DNA from 4 places in the Kurthia sp. ISK08 genome. Region 1 is predicted to be linked to each of the others. Evidence: riboswitches for the same ligand, from Rfam matches in the RefSeq annotation. Region 1 holds a riboswitch; each other region holds the start of a gene.
The links. A riboswitch is a leader RNA that binds a small molecule or an ion and turns the genes downstream of it on or off. The one in region 1 is predicted to bind thiamine pyrophosphate.

Region 1 (3,426 bases):
GCATGAATTAAAAACGCCTGTAACAGCAATTGACGGCTTACTTCAAGCATTAAAAGACGGTGTTGTGACTGGAGAGGAAGCACGTGAATTTGTACAGATGGCAATGGTCGAAACGAAGAAAATGAAAACGATGGTAGGTGACTTACTTGCTTTTAACTCGTTTGCAGTCAATGCCATCCCACTTAAATTTGAAACAAAAGAAATCAATTCGTATGTAGAAAATACAATGAAACAATGGCAAACTACACAAGAGTTTGAAGAAGTTCAGATTACATTAGATGAACATGTAGAACCAATTCACCTCTCAATTGATCCTATACGTTTCCAACAGATTTGTACGAATTTATGGACGAATGCAGCACAAGCAATGCATGAACAAGGTCAGATTCATATTCGTCTACAAGCAGATAAAGAAAAAGTGCGTATTTTTGTTCAAGACGAGGGAAGTGGTATTCCAAAAGAAGAACAACCATTTATTTTTGACCGCTTTTATCGAGGGGAAAATAAAAAATATGCAATTCGTGGATTAGGGTTGGGATTACCACTTAGTAAAATGATGGCTCAGTCGATGCAAGGTGACTTACGTTTAGTGCATAGCGATGAACAAGGTACGTGTTTTGTGATTGAACTGAAAAGAAATGAAGCATGACGTCTCGTTGACACATTCCTTCTTTATAGTGAAGATAGTTCAAAAATAAGGAGTGTCAAATAGATGAAAAAGAGAATGATCTGGGCAATCGCTATCATCTTTGTTTTAGTTGTTGGAAGTGGTGTATATTATGCAACAGCCAAAACAGGATATGTCGCAAAAGTAGGCGATACGAAAATTACACAACAGCAACTGAATAATGTTTTAAATAAACAATATGGTAGTGCAGCGCTTGAAACATTAATTCAAGATCAAGTAATTACACTTGAAGCAGAAAAACAAAAAGTAACAGCAAGTGATGCAGAAGTAGATGCACAATATAAAAAAGTCGAAACACAATATGGCGGAGCAGATGCACTTGAATCAGCACTTGAATCAAATAACATGTCTAAATCTGATTTTAAAGCGAATTTAAAAACGTATGTACTCGCATCTAAAATGATTGAGAAGGATTTAGATACATCTGACGAAACATTAAAAGCTTATCTAAAAGAAAATCAATCTACATTCGATACAGCAGCGCAAGTGAAGGCAAGTCACATTCTTGTAGAGAAAAAAGCAACTGCGACAAAAATCAAAAAAGAGTTAGATGCAGGTGGTGACTTTGCAAAATTGGCGAAGAAATATTCAACTGATACTGCCACGAAAAGTAAAGGTGGCGACTTAGGCTACTTTACGAAATCAGAAATGGTGGAAGAATTTGCGACACAAGCTTTCAGCATGAAAAAAGGTGATATTAGTGACCCAATCAAAACAGATTATGGTTACCATATTATCAAAGTAACAGGTACAGTCGATGCAAAAACAGCGAAGTATGAAGAGGTCAAAGACAAAGTAAAAGAAGCGTATATTGAAGCGCAAATTAGCGCACAATATTCAAGTTGGTTAACAGAGAAAATGGCAGACTACGACATTACAAATACACTCAGTAAATAACAAAAGAAGCAGTATGAGAATTATCTCAGCTGCTTCTTTTTCTTACATAGTTGTACTTTTTTGGTTTAATACTTGAATGCCGCGAACGATATTCCAAATGACAATCGCCAATGAGAATAAAGCCATGAAAATGATGAAAATAATGACACCTATACCAAGTGCAGCACCTGTTGAATCACTCATTTCAGCTGATGCAAAGATACCCATTGTTGCTAAAATAATAAAGAAAATAACTGCAGGAACATAAAGTAACAAGTGAGAAATAAGTGCATGTGTTGCGTGTTTTTTTACATCACGATCTTTTACAACGAGCATAACAATCAGCGGTAAAATAAAGCCTGCAAAGAAAATACTGAAGTAACAAAGTGATGATAAAATACGATTATTCTGTTCCATGATAACCCTCCCTTTTGTTCATAATAACTTATATACGTATAAAAATGGAAATCGTTTCATGCTATTGCTATATTTCGTTAAATTCAGTAGAATGAGAGTGTTCAAAAATAATGATGTAAACCACAAGGGGTGCATACGTGCTGAGAGAGAGTTTCGACTCCAACCCTTCGAACCTGTAAGTTAACACTTGCGTAGGAATGTGGATAGAAACCGACATATAACGATGTCAGGCTCTGTCCTGATGTCGTTTTTTTTATCTAGATTACCACAGGAATTGTGTAAGACATCAAATCAATGGAGGTTCATAAAGATGAACAAACAAAGATTATTAATGATGATTGAGGTGGCCATTTTTGCGGCGATTGGTTTTATTTTAGACAAACTATCGTTTTCGATTTGGGCACAGGGTGGTTCCATTAGTTTAGTTATGGTACCAATCGTATTGATGGCGATGCGTTGGGGAACATTACCAGGGCTTGCGACAGGTCTTATTGTAGGGGTACTACAAGTTTTAACAGGTGCAAGTATTTTAACCCCATTACAAGGATTTTTAGATTACTTCTTTGCGTTCACAATTGTCGGGATTGCTGGAGTTTTCCGTCCGATGGTTATTCGTGCTTCAAAACAGAAAAAAGATGGCGCAATGCTTGGCTGGATTTTAGTGGGTACAGCAATTGGTGGAATCCTACGACTGATTTCACATACAGTAGCAGGCGCAGTATTCTTCGCAAGTTATGCGGGCGACCAAAACCCATGGATTTATTCTGTTGTTTATAATAGCTCGTATATGATTCCAGCTATTATTTTAACAGCTGTCGTGATTTATCTATTGTTTAGAGCAGCACCTAAGTTATTCGTTCAAAAGACGTATTAAGAATAAAAACGTAGCGACTAAGAAATCGTTACGTTTTTTATTATATATATATCCACCTAAATAAAAACTTTTACTGAATGTATGAAAGAATGCATAGACTTTTTATATGTATCTACAAAAATTATGATATAGTTAAGAGTAGAATTTTATATAGAAGGGACCGTTATACATGATTGCAACAACTCAACAAGAAATCGATGCGTTATTAAAAGCGGGTCGTGCCATGGCAGAAATTCGCGAGGCAATGAAAGCTGCGACAAAACCAGGCGTTACAACAAAAGAGCTAGATGAATTAGCTGGTAAACTATTTGAAGAAAAAGGTGCAGTATCTGGACCAAAAGCAGAATATGACTTCCCAGGTTTCACATGTATTAGTGTAAACGAGGTCGTAGCACATGGCATTCCAAACGATACACCTCTAAAAGAAGGCGATATGATTAATATTGATGTATCGGGTCATGTGGATGGTTTTTATGCAGATACAGGTATTTCATTTATCGTAGGTGATGCTGAAAAGCCAGAATTACAAAAATTATGTGATGTAGCACAGTCAGCTTTTGATCGTGCTATG
Region 2 (3,426 bases), on a different contig from region 1:
GCCACCAATACCACCTGTTACGAATAACTCGATTCCTGCTAATTCAGCTGCAATCATTGTCGCTGCTACTGTTGTCGCACCGATTTTTTTCGTTGCGATTAAGTATGGAATATCACGACGAGAAGCTTTTGCTACATTATCCGCATTACCGAACATTTCTAATTCTTCATCTGATAAACCAATTTTGATTTTGCCATCGATGATTGCGATTGTTGCTGGAACTGCGCCATGTTCACGAATGATTTGTTCTACTTCACGTGCTGTTTGTACATTTTGTGGGTATGGCATACCGTGTGAGATAATTGTTGATTCTAATGCAACGATAGCTTTACCAGCGTCCATTCCTTCTTGTACTTCTTTTGATAATTCGATGTATTGTTTCATAATTAATCCTCCAGTTCTTGTTCTAACGATTGTTTTGTTAATTCAGGACGTACAGTAAACTTAGATTCAAGCGTATTTTTCGCATTGATTAATCCTGCTTGAATCGTCTGTTCAAATGTGTACTTCTCTAACCAAGCATGTACAACTGCTGAGACGAATGCATCTCCTGCGCCTGTAACATCCTCAATTTGATTTGCTGCTCGTGCTTCAAAATGTGTTGGCATCAAGTTCTTGTTTGCAGCATAAACTCCCTTTGCGCCAGCTGTAATTACGACATTTTCTACGCCCATCTGAGCGATCTCTTGAATTGCTTGTAAATAATCTGCTTCTGATGTAATCGTACGATTTGTTAATGTTTCGGCTTCATCTGTATTACAGATGAACCATGTAACGCCTTCTAATGTTGTTGGCATACGGTTCATCTTTGGAGAAGATACCGGCACAATAATAAGAGGTACTTCTCTCGTTACTGCAAATTGTTGAATATAATCAACTGTTTCTTTCGGACAATTCAAATCAACTATAATTGCCGGAGCAGTCGATAAAACATGTTCATGCTTCATTAGAATTTGTGGTGTTAATGCATCATAGACGTCCATATTCGCTGTTGCCATAACCAATTCGCCTTGTTCATCCATAATGGCTGTGTAAGAACCTGTTGAACATTGTTCCAACTGCTCGACTTCTTCTAAATGAATGAAAGCATTCGAAGCTGCAACAATTGCTTGCCAATCAGAATCTTTTCCAGCAGTCGTCAGTAAACTCACTTGATGTCCAAGTCTTCCCAAGTTTTCAGCAATATTTCGCGCTACGCCACCTACACTTTCTGTAGATGTTACAGGATTTGATGTCCCCATCTGAACCTGTCCCTTCAAATGAAGTTTTCGGTCCATATTGGCTCCACCAATACATATAATTTTATTTTCTTTTGGCAATACGTACGCTCTCCCTATAATCTTACCCTTTTTCACTAACCCCGATATTAAGTTAGCTAGAGCCGGTCTCGACATTTCTAATTTTTCAGCCATCTCTTGTTGCTGCATAAACGGGTTTTCCTTAATGAGTTGAATCAGTGCTTGTTCTCTCTCCGTCAATGTCATCACCCTAAGTTTTATTTGTTTACATCATAAACAAAATTAAGTCTAGTGTCAAATGTTTATAAAAACAAACTTTTGTTTAATATCAATATAAATAATAAACAAATTTGACAATATAAACCTTATAAGTTAGTATTCAATGTAACTTAATAGGTCTACACTAGGGGTGTTATTTAACTGAGATGAGTCCTACTCAAACCCTTTGAACCTGAACTAGTTAATACTAGCGTAGGAAAGTGTCAATTCTATACATACTGAAAAAAGTCTGTACTTTTTTGTTATGCAATGATTTGTTATACACAACTTTCCTACGAAGGTTGTGTATTTTTTATTTAAGTTGAAATAAATAAGAGGAGTTGTTTTGAATGAAAAAAACAGTAGTAGTTACAGGTGGGAGTAGAGGGTTAGGTGCAGTTATTGTCAAAACACTTGCACAACAAGATTTTCAAGTTGTCATTAATTATTATCAAAGTAAAGAAGCTGCTGAAAAATTAGTAGCTGAAATTGGTGAAGACAAAGCCATTGCTATTCAAGCTGATGTAACGAATCGAAAAGAAGTCGATCAATTAATGAACATGGCAACAGAACACTTTGGTCAAATAGACGCTGTTGTAAATAATGCATTAATCGACTTTAAATTCGATCCGATTAAACAAAAATCTTTCAAAGACCTTTCTTGGGATGATTATCAAAAACAGCTGGATGGTACGTTAAAAGCGGCATTCAATACAAGCCAGAGTGTGATTCCACAGTTTATTGAAAGAAAAAACGGTAGCATTATTAGCATTGGTACTAATTTATTTCAAAATCCTGTCGTACCCTACCATGAATACACAACTGCTAAAGCAGCTTTGATTGGTTTCACACGTAATCTCGCTTCAGAATTAGGCGTCTATGGCATCCGAGCAAATGTTGTTTCAGGAGGTCTTTTAAAAACAACAGATGCCAGTGCTGTTACAACACCTGAAGTATTCGATTTAATCTCTCAATCTACACCTTTAAGAAAAGTAACCACGCCACAAGATGTTGCCAATATGGTAGCTTATCTATGTTCCGAAAAAGCACATGGAATTACAGGACAAAACTTTACAGTAGATGGTGGTTTAACAATGAACTAATCCCTATCCAAATAAATCGAGGTGTAAATCATGTTAAAAACTACAGAAAAACAGTTACATATAGGTGTTTTACTATATGGTTGTGGTCATCATCAAGCAGCTTGGCTAATGGACAATTCACGCATTGAGGATATTGGAAGTATCTCTTATTATCAAGAATTAGCTCAACTAGCGGAAAAAGGATTGTTAGACGCTGTATTTTTTGCAGATCATCATGCTTTTCCAGCAAATGATGCACAAGTCATGCCTGCATTTTGGTTTGATCCGCTAATTAATTTAACAGCTATTTCTCAAGTAACGCATCATATTGGTTTAGTTGCCACTATTTCAAGTACGTTCTCTAATCCCTATACAGTTTCTAGACAACTATTAAGTTTGGACCATCTCACCGAGGGGCGCGTAGGTTGGAATCTCGTTACATCAATGAGTGATAATGAAGCTCGTAATCACAGTATGGAAGCATTACCTCCCCATAATCAACGCTATGAAAAAGCTGAAGAATTTTCGATACTTATGGATCAACTATTTTTATCTTGGGATGCTTGTGATTTTGTCTATAATCGTGAAGAAAATAAAATTATCAATGCTTCAAATATTCACTCTTTTAATCACAGTGGTCATTATTTTCAAGTTGCAGGTCCTTCTACTGTACCAAAAAGTCCACAAGGTGCACCGGTCAAAATGCAAGCAGGTGCTTCAAAACAGGGCGTTGCTTTAGCTGCTAATCATGCTGAAGTAGTCTATTCAGTCTCTTGGAACCTCAAGCAAGCTAAAAATTTTCGACATAAATTAAATGACGCAATTGAAAAATCATCTAAACCTAAGAA
Region 3 (3,426 bases), on a different contig from region 1:
ATCAATTATCGGTTCATTCAATAAAAACCATATTCGAATGAGCCGTCCAAATGCGATGAAGTTATTAGAAGGAACGAAGGATATACTGAGTTACACATATGCCTTTACAATATTTATTTTTATACTGTACCGTAATCAAAACGCTCTATACGTAGGAATTGCCTTTATTGTTTTAAGCTTTATTTTATGGTTTGTCATGAAAAATCGTGAAGAAGTAACGTGTCCACATTGCGACGAAGTGCTCGACTATCGGACGACGTGGAAACTTCAGTGGGGTATGAAGAAATATCAAGCATGTGGACATTGTGCACAACCGATTTATTTAAACAAAAGACGTATTGATCTACAAAGCTTCCTGCTAAGTCTTGTGTTAGGCGCATTATCAATCGGAGCGCATCTGTACGGAATTCATACAGCGTATATTATCGGTGTTATCATCGTTTATATGATTTACTTTATGTTATTTTCACCGCTCTTTATTCGTGTCGACAAAGAGGACAAACCACTTTGGTGATGAAAATAAAACCAACTATTGCATAAATTACTAGGGAGTGCTATACTCACCTTAACAAAATCATAGTGTGCTAGGAGTGCTGGTGTTGCCAGCTGAGATGGAGCCGTAAGCTCTGGATTCTTTCAACCTGATCTAGTTCATACTAGCGTAGGGAAGCCGTTTCGACCGAAAAAACAATTTCAGGTCCCTGTTTCGATACGTGTATGGAGACAGGGGCTTTTTCTAATTTCATAATGCTTCACCACTAGGGGTGCCGTTTTTACGTGCTGAGAGAGGTTTCGACACCTTAACCCTTATTACCTGATCTAGTTCGGACTAGCGTAGGGAAGTGGCATGCGATGATTCTGTCATTTGCAGCCATTTCGATTCTTTGTCGAGATGGCTTTTTTTATAGAGGAGGAAGATCATTGGAGAGTTTAGCTTTACAAGATGTCTGTTTTCGTTACGAAGAACAACCCATTTTAGACCATGTTCATTTTTCCATTCAAGAAGGTGAATTCGTTTCGTTAATTGGTCCGAGTGGTTGCGGAAAAAGTACGATTTTCCGTCTCATTACAGGTCTATCTCAGGCACAGTCGGGACAAGTGACCGTAGCGAAACAACCTGTAGGCTATATGCCACAGCAAGATTTACTGCTCCCTTGGCGAACTGTATTACAAAATACATTATTGCCATTAGAATGTCAGCGAATACCGAAAAAGAGAGCAGAAGAACAGAGTAAGGCGTTACTCGAGGAATTTGGTCTAGGAGCTTACATGCATAAAAAACCAAAAGACTTATCGGGTGGCATGCGCCAACGTGTTGCCTTCATTCGTGCATTGAATGCTTCACAAGATGTACTGTTACTCGATGAACCATTTAGTGCACTTGATGCACTGACGAAGATGGAGTTACAAGATTGGTTATACATACAAGCGAAGAAATGGCGTAAAACCATTTTATTTATTACGCATGATGTGGATGAAGCGCTCTATTTATCAGATCGTATTCTAACTGTACAGCAGACACCAATTCATACGCTACACGAAACGATTGTCCCAATGGAACATAAAAGACAGCGTTCAGATTTAGCAAGTAAGGAGGTGCAAGACGTGAAGCAACAACTGATTTACATGTTGCAACAAGGACGTCAGCAATTATGAGAAAAAATGCACCTGCGATTTACGTGAGTGTGGGACTGCTACTCATTTGGGAAGTATTTGCGCGCTGGCTAAATGAGATGTACATCTTACCGTCTCCAACAGCCATCTTACAAAAGATGTGGGATTTTAGAGAAGCTCTATTTACCGTCCATTTACCTGCAACACTACAAGTACTTTGGATTGGTTTACTAATTTCAATTATTTTAGGCATTGGCCTCGCGATTATGATGCACCTCAGTCATTGGTCGGAGCGCGCATTCTATCCGCTACTCGTCGCGTCACAGACGATTCCCATTACAGCACTCGCGCCCATTTTTGTTTTATGGTTCGGTTACACGATTTGGAGTAAAGTGCTTGTGACTGTCCTCATTGCGTTTTTCCCGATTGCGATGAGTATGTTTGATGGACTGCGTAGTACAAAGCGTGAACTAGAAGAACTCATGCGAACGTACGGGGCGACAAAATGGCAAATTTTTTGGAAGCTACAACTTCCGTCAGCGCTACCACAGCTATTCTCTGCTTTTAAAATCGCTGTACCGCTCAGTATTATCGGCGCAGCTGTTGGGGAGTGGCTCGGAGCACAGGCAGGTCTCGGTTACTTCAGTAAACGAATGATGACACAGTTAGACGGAGCAGGTGTATTTGCGCCTATCGTTCTATTATCTACGATGGCGATCATTGCTGTCTTCATCATTCGAATCATTGAAAAAAAATATATCGTTTGGAGGAAAGATTAATGCGTTTGATGAAATTTTTTGTACTATGTAGTTTGTTAGTTGTCGTATTAGCAGGTTGTTCAAGTAAAGCAAAAGATGGTAAAGAATTAAAAGAAGTGACAGTTATGCTCGATTGGTATCCGAATGCGATTCATAGCTTTCTCTATGTAGCGATGGAAAAAGGTTATTTTAAAGAAAAAGGACTTGATGTCAAACTACAATATCCATCGAATCCAACAGACCCACTGACTTTAACAGCTGCTGGAAAATCAACCATTGGTATTTACTATCAGCAAGATGTCATTATGGCACGTGCGAATGAAGGAGTTCCAATTCAGTCGATTGGTACGATTGTCCAATCACCACTTAGTCAATTGATGTCACTAAAAGAATCGAATATTCAACGACCACGCGATTTAGAAGGAAAAACAGTTGGTTATGGCGGTACACCATTAAGTGAAGCGACAATTAAAGCGATGGTAAAAGAAGATGGGGGCGACCCGAATCAAGTGAAGTTAGTCGACGTAGGCTTTGAATTAGTATCCGCACTCATTACGAAAAAAGTGGATGTTTTAGCAGGTGGTCTAATTAACCATGAGCTACCTGTCATGGAGGAAAAGGGCTATCCGATTTCAACAATGGACCCATCGGAATTCGGTGTACCAAAGAGTCATGAAATTGTCTTCGTAGCAAGTGACCGTACGATTGCGAAAGACGAAGCAACATTAAAAGCATTTTTAGAAGCAGCGAAACAAGGGTTTGATTATACGAAGAAGAATCCAGATGAATCGCTTGCTATTCTATTAGATCATCAAGAGAAAGACCAATTCCCACTGACGAAAAGTATCGAGGAAAAAAGCTTGAAGATTGTAACAGATAAGATGGAGACGAAGGAAGAGCCGTTCTTATCGGATAATCCAGCCAGCTGGGAAAAGCAAAATGAGTGGCTCGTTCAACAAAAAATTGCCGATAAAATGGTGCCAACAGACGAGCTATATAAAGAACTGGTGAAGTAGATGAAGATTCATGTTCTTTCAGATGGCAAGCAGACGAA
Region 4 (3,426 bases), on a different contig from region 1:
TATGAAAAACTTAGATGATTCTGTATTACTAAGTGTTCACTGTCATAACGACTTAGGTATGGCGACAGCGAATACACTTGCGGCAATTAAAAATGGTGCGGATAAAGTAGAGTGTACAATTAATGGAATCGGTGAGCGTGCGGGTAACGCAGCACTTGAAGAAGTCGTGATGGCACTATCAACACGTTCAAATTATTTCAATGCACATACCCGAGTCAACAAGAAAGAGATTATGAACACATCGCGCATCGTTTCGAGCTTAATGGGACTTGATGTACAAGTAAATAAAGCAATCACAGGCGACAATGCCTTTGCGCATTCATCTGGTATTCACCAAGATGGTCTATTAAAATCACGTGATGCTTATGAAATCGTGAGCCCAACAGAGGTTGGTTTAGACGATATGGAATTAGTATTAACAGCTCGTTCTGGTCGTCATGCGGTGAAAAATGCACTTGAAAACTTAGCGTTAGGCAACTTAACACCAGATCAATTTGAAGAGGTTTTTGCGGATTTCTTAAAGTTGGCTGATACGAAAAAAGAAGTGTATAACCATGACCTATTCATTTTAGTAGAAAATTATTTCAAACGTACAAATGAAGATGCAAAAGTTGCGCTTCATAGTGATGCTTTCTACCACTTAGAAGACATTCAAGTGATTTCGAATCAAATCTTCCCGTCTGCAAGTGTGAAGGTACGTCGCGGTGAGGAAGTACTGAAAGCAGCGACAGTTGGCTCAGGTTCAATTGATGCATTGTATTCAGCGCTACAAGAAGTAACAGCATTCGAAGTAAAGCTACTTGAATACAAAATTTCAAGTGTGACACGCGGTAAAGAAGCTATCGGTAAAGTGAAGTTACAAGTTGAATATGAAGGCGAAACATATATTGCAAAAGCTTCTGATACAGATGTCATTAAAGCGAGTGCACTTGCTTATATTAATGCGATTAATACGATTGTTGTCGATCAGTTCATCTCGATTCCAGAACCTGTTTAAAAAATCGCTTGACTTTCCAATTGTTGTCATAGATGATAGGTGTGTACTAACAATTAAATACACAAACAATCACTACTAGGGGTGCCATATAGAATTGGCTGAGAGAGCAGTAGCTTAACCCTCTAACTTGATACAGTTCGCACTGTCGTAAGGAAGAAGTGACATTTTTAGCATATTATTTGCAGGTCATTCTCCGTCTTTTACGATTTTCGTAATGCGGTGAGTGGCCTTTTTGTTTCCTTCGTGTTTGTGAAAAGGGAGAGAAAAAAGATGAAGTTTTCAGAGCAATTAATTGAGGAAATTCGACCGATTTGGCGTGCAAATCACGCACATCCATTCGTACAAGGAATTGGTCACGGAACATTAGAACCAGAGAAATTTCGTCACTACATGATTCAAGATTATTTATATTTAATTCAATATGCAAAAGTGTTTGCGATTGGGATTCAAAAAGCACGCGATTTAGATGTTATGACACGCTTGTCAGCTTCAGTCCATCATACGCTATCAATTGAGATGGCACTGCATCGTAAATATGCAGAGCGTTTTGGGATTTCAGAGCAAGAGATGCGTGAAGCAAAAGAAGCGCCGACAACGATAGCTTATACTCGTTATATGTTATCAGAAGCGCAGAATGGCTCACTTGCGCATGTGATCGCAGCTATCTTACCATGTGCTTGGAGCTATTTAGAGATTGGACGTGAACTCGCACAAATTCCTGGAGCTGTCGATCATCCACTTTACGGTGACTGGGTGCGTATGTATAGTGAACCGGCATTTGAACATAGCGCACAAAATATGATTGATTTGATGGATGAGTTAGCAGCTGATTTAACAGGTGATGAACTGGCACATGTTAAAGAAATTTTCTTACAAACAACTCGCTTTGAATATTTGTTCTGGGAGATGGGGAACACAATTTCTCACTGGCCTCAGGAACTTCAAGCTGACAAAATCAGTTCTATATAATAGAATGAACACCCACTGAAATTTATTCGGTGGGTGTTTTTTTATGAATAAGTAGTAATTTTATAAGAAAAAGGGAATAACTAACGGATGTAAAGGAGGGGCGTAAATGAAAAAATGGTTTGTATCACTTTTATCATTCTGTATACTTTTTATGACGTACGCTCCGATGAGTTTTGCTACCACAATGACAACACATGATTTTCGTCATTCAAATTACGATACTTTTTATGAAAATTTAAATGGAAACTGGAACTTTATACGTGGTGAATTGTTTGATCCACAAGACATGAAAGAAGAAATTAAGCTTGGAAACAGCGATATTGTCAAAGTACCTTATATGCTAAATCAGCGTTTAAATATTGATTCTGATCGTGCGACTTATAGTACAACGATTAAAGTTCCTGAATCTTTTGTTGGCCGCTATTTAAAATTTTATATACCTTTTCAATATAGTAGCTATAATTTATATGTAAATAATGTACTTATCAAAGAGAATGGAAGCCTCCTAAAAAGTAATAAGACAGCTGTACAACAAATGAAACCACAAATACCTGGTTTTCTTGTAGATCAAACGACGTTGCAAATTACGTTTCAAATGATTAGTTTTGAGAATGTAAGTGGTGGTTTGAGGAAAAGTATATCTATCGGTAATGAACAAATTATCGTGAAAAAGCAACAGCAACATGAGTTTTGGCAAGTCTTTTTAATTGGCTGTATTACATTAACTGCATGTATTTCATTACTTTTTTATGCATTTAGAAGAAAACAAAAGGAATTTTTAGCTTATGGCATGTTTTGTGCAGCAACAAGTCTATGGGGTTTTTTCACGGACTATTATTTATATACAGCCTTTTTAAACCAACTAGATTGGAGCGTGGCTCTACGTCTAACATTTATTATGCCTCAAATTGTTATGTTGTTCTATGTAGGCTATGTATATAAAATGTTTAGCGAAGCGGTCCCGAAAAAATTCATTACTTTTTATAACTATATAATGATTGTAATTATTTTCTTTACGGCATTTTCTTCTACGGTCATGTATCAAAAATTATTTAATATTATTTTGATTTTTATGTATGTTTTTTATATCTTTTTACTTGTAAGTGTTATTAGAAAAATAAATTGGCATGATTTGACACAAGTGATTACACTTGGGGGGATACTATTAGTATTTGTAGGGGCCATACATGACATGATTCGCGTTTCGGCAGCTGGAAATTCAATTCATCTTACTTTTATCATGCTAGGCATTTTTATTAGTATCCAGTGTATACTATTTTGTCGGAAATTTGCTCTACAATGGTTACAAGTTGAACAACTGAATAAAGAATTGATTTCCCTCAATGAATCTTTGGATGAAAAAATTCGCATCCGAACGAAACAATTGGAAGAAAGTAATGAAAAATTACGTGAACTAGCTTTATTAGATAGTCTTACAGGAGTTTTTAATCGTCATTATT

Region 2: linked by a shared signal. The riboswitch ahead of ACKVQX_RS03685 (3-oxoacyl-ACP reductase) and the one ahead of thiT (energy-coupled thiamine transporter ThiT) in region 1 are both predicted to bind thiamine pyrophosphate.
Region 3: linked by a shared signal. The riboswitch ahead of ACKVQX_RS07930 (ABC transporter ATP-binding protein) and the one ahead of thiT (energy-coupled thiamine transporter ThiT) in region 1 are both predicted to bind thiamine pyrophosphate.
Region 4: linked by a shared signal. The riboswitch ahead of tenA (thiaminase II) and the one ahead of thiT (energy-coupled thiamine transporter ThiT) in region 1 are both predicted to bind thiamine pyrophosphate.

The regions. Positions count from the first base shown of each region.
Region 1 is NZ_JBJXHL010000008.1:74,262-77,687, forward strand. It holds gene ACKVQX_RS13445 (HAMP domain-containing sensor histidine kinase) at 1-649, shown strand, start outside; gene ACKVQX_RS13450 (peptidylprolyl isomerase) at 713-1,585, shown strand; gene ACKVQX_RS13455 (DUF4870 domain-containing protein) at 1,628-1,981, opposite strand; TPP riboswitch at 2,097-2,196, shown strand; gene thiT (energy-coupled thiamine transporter ThiT) at 2,292-2,855, shown strand; gene map (type I methionyl aminopeptidase) at 3,025-3,426, shown strand, end outside.
Region 2 is NZ_JBJXHL010000002.1:8,566-11,991, reverse strand. It holds gene ACKVQX_RS03695 (pseudouridine-5'-phosphate glycosidase) at 1-384, opposite strand, end outside; gene ACKVQX_RS03690 (PfkB family carbohydrate kinase) at 387-1,484, opposite strand; TPP riboswitch at 1,634-1,733, shown strand; gene ACKVQX_RS03685 (3-oxoacyl-ACP reductase) at 1,847-2,599, shown strand; gene ACKVQX_RS03680 (NtaA/DmoA family FMN-dependent monooxygenase) at 2,630-3,426, shown strand, end outside.
Region 3 is NZ_JBJXHL010000003.1:264,632-268,057, forward strand. It holds gene ACKVQX_RS07925 (TIGR04104 family putative zinc finger protein) at 1-514, shown strand, start outside; TPP riboswitch at 577-685, shown strand; TPP riboswitch at 751-858, shown strand; gene ACKVQX_RS07930 (ABC transporter ATP-binding protein) at 880-1,656, shown strand; gene ACKVQX_RS07935 (ABC transporter permease) at 1,653-2,393, shown strand; gene ACKVQX_RS07940 (ABC transporter substrate-binding protein) at 2,393-3,388, shown strand; gene ACKVQX_RS07945 (thiamine phosphate synthase) at 3,389-3,426, shown strand, end outside.
Region 4 is NZ_JBJXHL010000003.1:96,911-100,336, forward strand. It holds gene ACKVQX_RS07045 (2-isopropylmalate synthase) at 1-997, shown strand, start outside; TPP riboswitch at 1,065-1,168, shown strand; gene tenA (thiaminase II) at 1,268-1,966, shown strand; gene ACKVQX_RS07055 (diguanylate cyclase) at 2,073-3,426, shown strand, end outside.